DNA from 2 places in the Sporosarcina sp. 6E9 genome. Region 2 is predicted to be linked to the other one. Evidence: riboswitches for the same ligand, from Rfam matches in the RefSeq annotation. Region 2 holds a riboswitch; the other holds the start of a gene.
What was found. A riboswitch is a leader RNA that binds a small molecule or an ion and turns the genes downstream of it on or off. The one in region 2 is predicted to bind cobalamin.
Positions count from the first base shown of each region.

Region 1: it holds a riboswitch for cobalamin, as region 2 does, so the genes downstream of both, J4G36_RS12050 (ribonucleoside-diphosphate reductase subunit alpha) here and J4G36_RS11440 (LPXTG cell wall anchor domain-containing protein) in region 2, are expected to answer to the same signal.

Region 1 is NZ_JAGEMN010000002.1:92,527-95,950, forward strand. It holds gene J4G36_RS12050 (ribonucleoside-diphosphate reductase subunit alpha) at 1-1,439, opposite strand, end outside; cobalamin riboswitch at 1,634-1,823, opposite strand; gene J4G36_RS12055 (helix-turn-helix transcriptional regulator) at 2,201-2,413, shown strand; gene J4G36_RS12060 (DUF3169 family protein) at 2,410-3,108, shown strand; T-box leader at 3,196-3,402, shown strand.
Region 2 is NZ_JAGEMN010000001.1:2,333,174-2,336,597, reverse strand. It holds gene argS (arginine--tRNA ligase) at 1-845, shown strand, start outside; gene J4G36_RS11445 (class D sortase) at 1,047-1,631, shown strand; cobalamin riboswitch at 1,722-1,910, shown strand; gene J4G36_RS11440 (LPXTG cell wall anchor domain-containing protein) at 2,072-3,424, shown strand, end outside.

The DNA.
Region 1 (3,424 bases), on a different contig from region 2:
GCTTTTCCAAGGTTAATGGAAGACAGATTACAAACAACAAAGTCGCCTGGTTTTGAACGGGTAACAACAATATCATCTTCGAGTGTGACAGATTCAAATTCCGTCGCACTCATGTTTTGAGCAATTTCTGAACACAAATTCGATGAGTAAATCATTCCTTCATGTTTATTCGCATTGGCACGGTTCACTTCGTCGCGGTAAAACATGAACGGCACGCCTGTTTCTAGTTGGCTTCGTAAAATTCGCTTCATTAAGTCAATCGCCGGCATTGTTTCTCGGCTAAGTTCTGGATGATTGACGCATTCCGCATACTTTTCACGGAATGAACCCTCGCCCCGTTTTTCATCGTAGGAATCTTCCAGTGAATAGCCCATCACTTCCCGAACTTCATGCGGATCAAACAGATGCCAATCTCCACGTGCTTCGACTGCCTCCATATAAATATCCGGTAAACAGACGCCTGTAAAAATATCATGCGCCCGCATGCGCTCGTCCCCGTTGTTTAATTTCAAATCGAGGAATGTGAAAATATCTTTGTGGAAAACATCTAGGTATACAGCAATCGCACCTTGTCTTTGACCAAGCTGATCGACACTAACCGCTGTATTATTTAATTGTTTAATCCATGGTAGAACACCGCTTGATGCACCTTTAAATCCACGAATCGAGGAGCCACGACTTCTAACTTTCCCCATATAAACACCGATTCCGCCGCCGTATTTCGACAAATTGGCGATATCTGTATTGCTGTCGTAAATGCCTTGCAAAGAATCGTCTACCGTGTCGATAAAACAACTTGATAATTGGCCATGTGGTTTTCCTGCATTCGACAATGTAGGTGTTGCAACGGTCATATATAAATTGCTCATCGCCCAATAGGATTCAGCTACTTTTTCTAGACGATTTTCCGTTTCGTCCTGCATTAGCGTCATGGCAATGACGAGCCAACGTTCTTGCGGAAGTTCCACTGGCTTTTTAGTGAAATCAACTGCAACATAACGATCTATTAACGTTTTTAATCCAATATAGGTAAATAACTTGTCTCGTTCGGGTTCAATGACACTTCCCAGATAATCCAAATCTGCTTTTGAGTATTTTTCGGTTAATACGGGTGTGTATAAACCCTTTTGCACTAAACTTTCCACATGGCCAGCAAAATCAGCATAGACCGATTTACCGCGTTGCTTTTCTTCGTGCGCATAGACTTCTTCAAGATAAATTCTTGCAGCAACAAACGTCCAGTAAGTTTCGTCTTCTGCGACAAAACTGATTGCCTCGAGCACCATTGCCTTCGCCCATTCAGAACGTTGCCCGTCAGGATGCCTTTCTATCCAACGTGCGCTCACTTTAAGTAACGGTGCTATTTTCTGTTCGCCAAACTCGTTTTGTAATTTATGTAATAGCTGATCAATTTTTGGTGTTTTAATTTTAGTCGTCATGTTATTCCGTCTCCTCCCAATTATGTAAATCGATTTTCGACATGAAAAAGCGATAGGTCTGCCTCTTCGGCAGAGCTATCGCTCATGGATTTTTTAAGTTGGAAACAGAATGGGCGTCCTTGAATATTCTTCTAAAGTTAGAAGATAGACGGAAGAAACCCGCTCGCTTCCACCTCTCAACCCCCGAAGAAAGTGTCGCTTGATGATGAAAGGCAGGTCTCCTGGCTTACGCATCGATCTTCCACCAAAACCTTCCCATGGATTTTTCCACAGTGGCATTCTGAGGCGGTCGTCCGCGTTTACAGTTGCGGGGACAGCTCCGGATTATCCGGATTCCCTATTAAACCGATTAAAGAAGAATTGAACTTCATTCTTCCTACAGGAAGAACTGAACTCCATTCTTCCTCCGGTACCATTCCATCATTCAATACTATATATAGTGCCTTGTTCACTTCCTATACCCTAACATATGGTGTTTTAATCGTAAATAGGTAAAAAGTTTTTCATGCGAGAATCACTCGCTTATCCACATATCCACAAGTAATTTATCCACAACATGTTAATTGCTATCATACTCTTTCATGTTCCAGAAGGAAAAGTTATGAACAGTTCTGAATAAAACTGTTCATATTACTTTTTATGCATAGAGGAATTTTTCATCATTATTTTCTCGTGTCGACAATTAAAATAGTCATAATGACAACAATAGTTGTCACTATGACTATAAAGATATACACTAGGTATGAAGAGGAGGAAATACGATGGCGATATTACTTAATCGTTTAAAAGAATTACGTGCTAGAGACGGACTCAGTCAAACTGAGTTAGCTAAATTAACCGATTCCTCAAGACAAACAATTAGTTTAATTGAACGAGGCGATTATTTACCATCTATTTTAATTGCGATGAAAATCGCGAAAGTATTTCAACTGCCTGTGGACGAAGTATTTTCAATAAAGGAGGAAGAGAAATGAAGAAAAAGAAAGGTTCACTTAGCCTCTTTATGGCTGTTGGGTTCGCGTTTACTTTCGGTTTGATTGTTATATTATGGGATGGGTTCAGCCCCAGCGTACCTTATGGAAAAGAGTTGATAGCTTTTGGAATGCTCGCTATCTTACTTGTCATGTCCATTCGTATTGGATTGATTTGGAATCAGGCTGATAAAAAGGACACGCCAGAGATCAACATCGATGAGCTTGAGGCAAGAAAAGAAAAAGTTGCCCATAAATTTGTCGGCTCTACTTCTTTATTGTTTATCATTGGGGCTACCAGTTCTTTCATCGTCGGAATAGAATGGGACTTTGGCTATGACTTACTTGCAACCGTAATTGTTATTTTATATTTTGCGATTTTTATTTTTGCGATCTATGCTCAAATGAAAGCGATTAGTTTCCATAATAAATACAGTCCTGCTGCATTCGTAAATCTGAAACGAATAGACGGATACAAAGAAATTTTTGAAAATCTGGATGAAGGAGAAAAGTTTGAGCAATATCGTGTTGCGTATAAATCCTTTTATGCCATGAACTTCCTCTTTCCCGCTACACTCCTTACCCTATTTTTTGTCTCTATCGCATCTAGCCCACAATACGTCGCAATCTTGGTAGTCGGTGCACTGTGGTTCATCATGTATATGATTTACCACCGTGAAGGTGCCAAAACACACTAATTCCTATAAAATATGTTTTAGTAGTGAATTTATAGAAAAGACCAATAATCATATTGACGCCATTGCAAATGCTTGCTATAGTCATCTACAACATCTTGGATGAAGAGAGTAACAAACTTTTCTTTTTCAGCGAACTGGGGACAGTGAAAGCCTAGTAAAGAATGCTTGTGAAGCGCACTTCGGAGATACTTTTCTGATTTAAGTAGGAAAAGTCGGTGTCTCGCCGTTATGAGTAAGCGGCCCGATCACGGGCAAGTTGAGTGGTACCGCGGAAGTTATGCTTTCGCCTCATTTATTTGAGGCGGGGGCTTTTTTT
Region 2 (3,424 bases):
CGATGAACAAACTTCGTGAGAACGGTCATATCTTTGAAGAAGATGGTGCCACTTGGTTCCGTTCGACGACATTTGGCGATGACAAAGACCGTGTGTTAATAAAAAAAGACGGCTCTTTCACATATATCACGCCTGATATCGCTTATCATGAAGACAAAATCCAACGTGGTTTTGAAAAACTGATTAACATTTGGGGCGCAGACCACCACGGTTATATTCCGCGAATGATGGCAGCGATCGAAGCATTAGGATACGGAAAAGATAAATTAGAAGTAATCGTTGCCCAAATGGTGCATCTATACAAAGACGGAGAGCGTATGATGATGAGTAAACGTACTGGAAAAGCTGTTACTTTACGCGAGCTTGTCGAAGATGTCGGCCTTGACGCCGTTCGTTATTTCTTCGTGATGCGTTCCGGCGATACACAAATGGATTTCGACCTCGATCTAGCAGTTTCCGAGTCCAATGAAAACCCAGTGTACTATGCACAATACGCACATGCGAGAATCTCTTCAATTCTTCGTCAATCAAAAGAATTGGAACTGAATCCATCTGCAGAAGGCGCTGCATTATTAACGGCAGAACGCGAAATTGATTTGTTGAAAAAAATTGGAGACTTCCCGCAAGTCATAGCGGACGCAGCGAGAATGCGCGCACCACACCGCGTAGCAACCTATATTCAAGAACTAGCAGCAGCATTCCATTCATTCTACAACGCTGAAAAAGTCTTGGATTCTGCTAACCGCGAATTGTCTGAAGCGCGTCTAGCACTAATCACAGCAACACGCACAACCATCGCGAACGCCCTAAAACTAATCGGCGTATCAGCACCAGAAAAAATGTAATCACTCTTACCACCACACCCGAGAAATTGTTGATGACAGTTTCTTGGGTGTTTTTTTGAAATTAAATAGTTAAATGAGTAATGGATAGTTCGGGAAGATTATGGTACTTTTAAATTTACGGTGAGTGTAGGTTGACGTAGAAAAAAGTCATTATTCTAGTATAAATTTTACTAGGTTTGTTGATTAAAAAGTACAAGGGGGATGTCATTGAGAAAGCTTTTATCGATACTACTAATAGTCGTTGGTGGGGGCTTTTGCCTTTTTGCAGCTTGGCAATTTGGAGACTCGTACTTTCAGCAAGATAAAATGTTGAAAGAAGCAAAAGCATTTGTTTCAGATGAAATCATCTCACGTGATGAATTAACACCTGAAAATACTGACGCTTATAACGACCTAATCGAAGGTGACTCAATCGGTATTTTATACATCCCGCGACTGGACCGTGAAATTCCAATTATTGAAGGAACCCATGAAGACGAATTAGCCAAAGGTGTCGGCCATTTCAGCAGCACAGCCTTACCCGGTCAAAACGACCAAATCCTATTGTCAGGACACCGGGATACGGTATTCCGCCAATTCGGGGAACTCGAACACGGCGACGAAATCCATGTCAAAATGAAAAACGGTACATTCGTCTACACAATTTTCGATACAGACATCGTCGACGCCGATGATCGCACAGTCATCCGTTCAACAGCCCCTGATGAAATTCTAACATTATCCACTTGCTATCCATTTTCGTATATAGGTAGCGCACCGGATCGATACATTATCTATGCGAAATAACACGGTGGCTTTTCACTGTAATTTGCTAATGTGCGTTTGCATTTATCTAATTATTCTTATATGCTTACATGGAACGTGGTAACTTATGACAATTAAATAGTAGATTTTGGTTCTTTTGCGTAAAGCAAAAGATTAAAAAGGAATCAGGTGAAAAACCTGAACGGTCCGGCCACTGTAAATGGAATGCGCTCTCTAGATTTAGCCACTGGTGAATAACTGGGAAGGCAGAGAAAGCGATGAACCATAAGTCAGGAGACTTGCCAAAGTCAGTATGCAAATAAACACCTTCCAGGAAAAAGGTATGCATCGTGTAGAATTCAATTCGTCTATTATGATTGAACATACATAGGCTCTATCTCTTTTTCTGGAGGTAGGCCTTTTTTATTTGCATAAAATCAGTAGTTGGCATAAAGGATACTTAAAAAGGGGAGAAAGAAAAGATGGATTTGCAACGATTGTTAAGGTCTGGATTATCGTTTTTATTAATCTTGGGATTAGCTGTGTCACCAATAACCGTAGTTTCTGCAAATGAAAACAATGAGCAGGACATTAATACGGAAAAAACAGTTGAGGATTATGCTGAACTGACACAAAATGCAATTGATTTGGCAAGCGCTAACATCATTGAAGCAGGCGTCCATAGCGAATGGGAAGCAATAGGACTAGCGCAGGCTGGGAAAACCGTTCCAACAAATTACACAGATACATTCAAACAAAACATTGAAGACCAAATAACAAAAGGTCTTGAAAATGGTCGATTTAAAATAACGGATAGCGAACGTCTCGCTATGGCGGCGGTCGCAATTGGAAAAGATCCTCGGGATGTTTATGGACATAATCTAATCGAATTGATTTACAACAGTCCAGACCGCGAACTTTGGGATGGTTCGGTGGAAGATACACTCACGTACCAGGGAAATAACGGCATAATATTTGCTTTAACAGCGTTAGATACAAAACATTTTTCAATTCAAGAAGGTGCCAAATGGACACGTGAAAAGTTAGTTGCGGAACTTTTGGGCAATCAAATTGAAAATGGTGCTTGGAGTTTGTTTACATCATCTACAGGCGCGGCGAGTTACGATATCACAGCGATGGCTTTAATTGGATTAGCGCCATACAATAATCAGCCTGCAGTGAAAGAAGCGATTAATAAAGCGGTTTCATTTTTATCTGAAAAACAAGGCGATACTGGCGGATTTAATGATCCATGGAATGGCGGCATTTCTGTAGAGACGACGGCTCAAGTAATTATTGGATTAACTGCGAATGATATTGATCCGCTTGGTGAACTGTTTACGAAAAATGGCATTAACCTAATGGATAACTTACTAAGCTTCCAGGCTAAAGATGGTGGATTTAAACATTTAATAGATGATACGAGGTCCAATGGAATGGCGACTGAGCAAGCTCTACAAGCCCTTGTCGCTTACAACTATTATGTAAATGGCCAAGGTAGACTTTATGACTTTACTGATAAAGTTATAGAACCGGAGCCAGAACCTGAGCCTGAGCCTGAGCCGGAACCGGAACCAGAACCAGAACCAACACCGGAGCCGGACCTTGAAAAAGTGATAAAGATCGGCAATGTTGTAGAAGTGTTTAAAGGTCAGAAAATTATCATTGAAGACAGTTCAACAACCCTTCAAATGCCGAAAGACCTGCCCGATGGGACAACATTGCAAGTCACGATGCCTTCGAAAGAGAAACAATCGCATGAAGGACTAACATTAGTTGGGGATTGGTTTGACTTCAATATTCAATATGCAGAAGGCGCAACAAAGGGGTCAGAA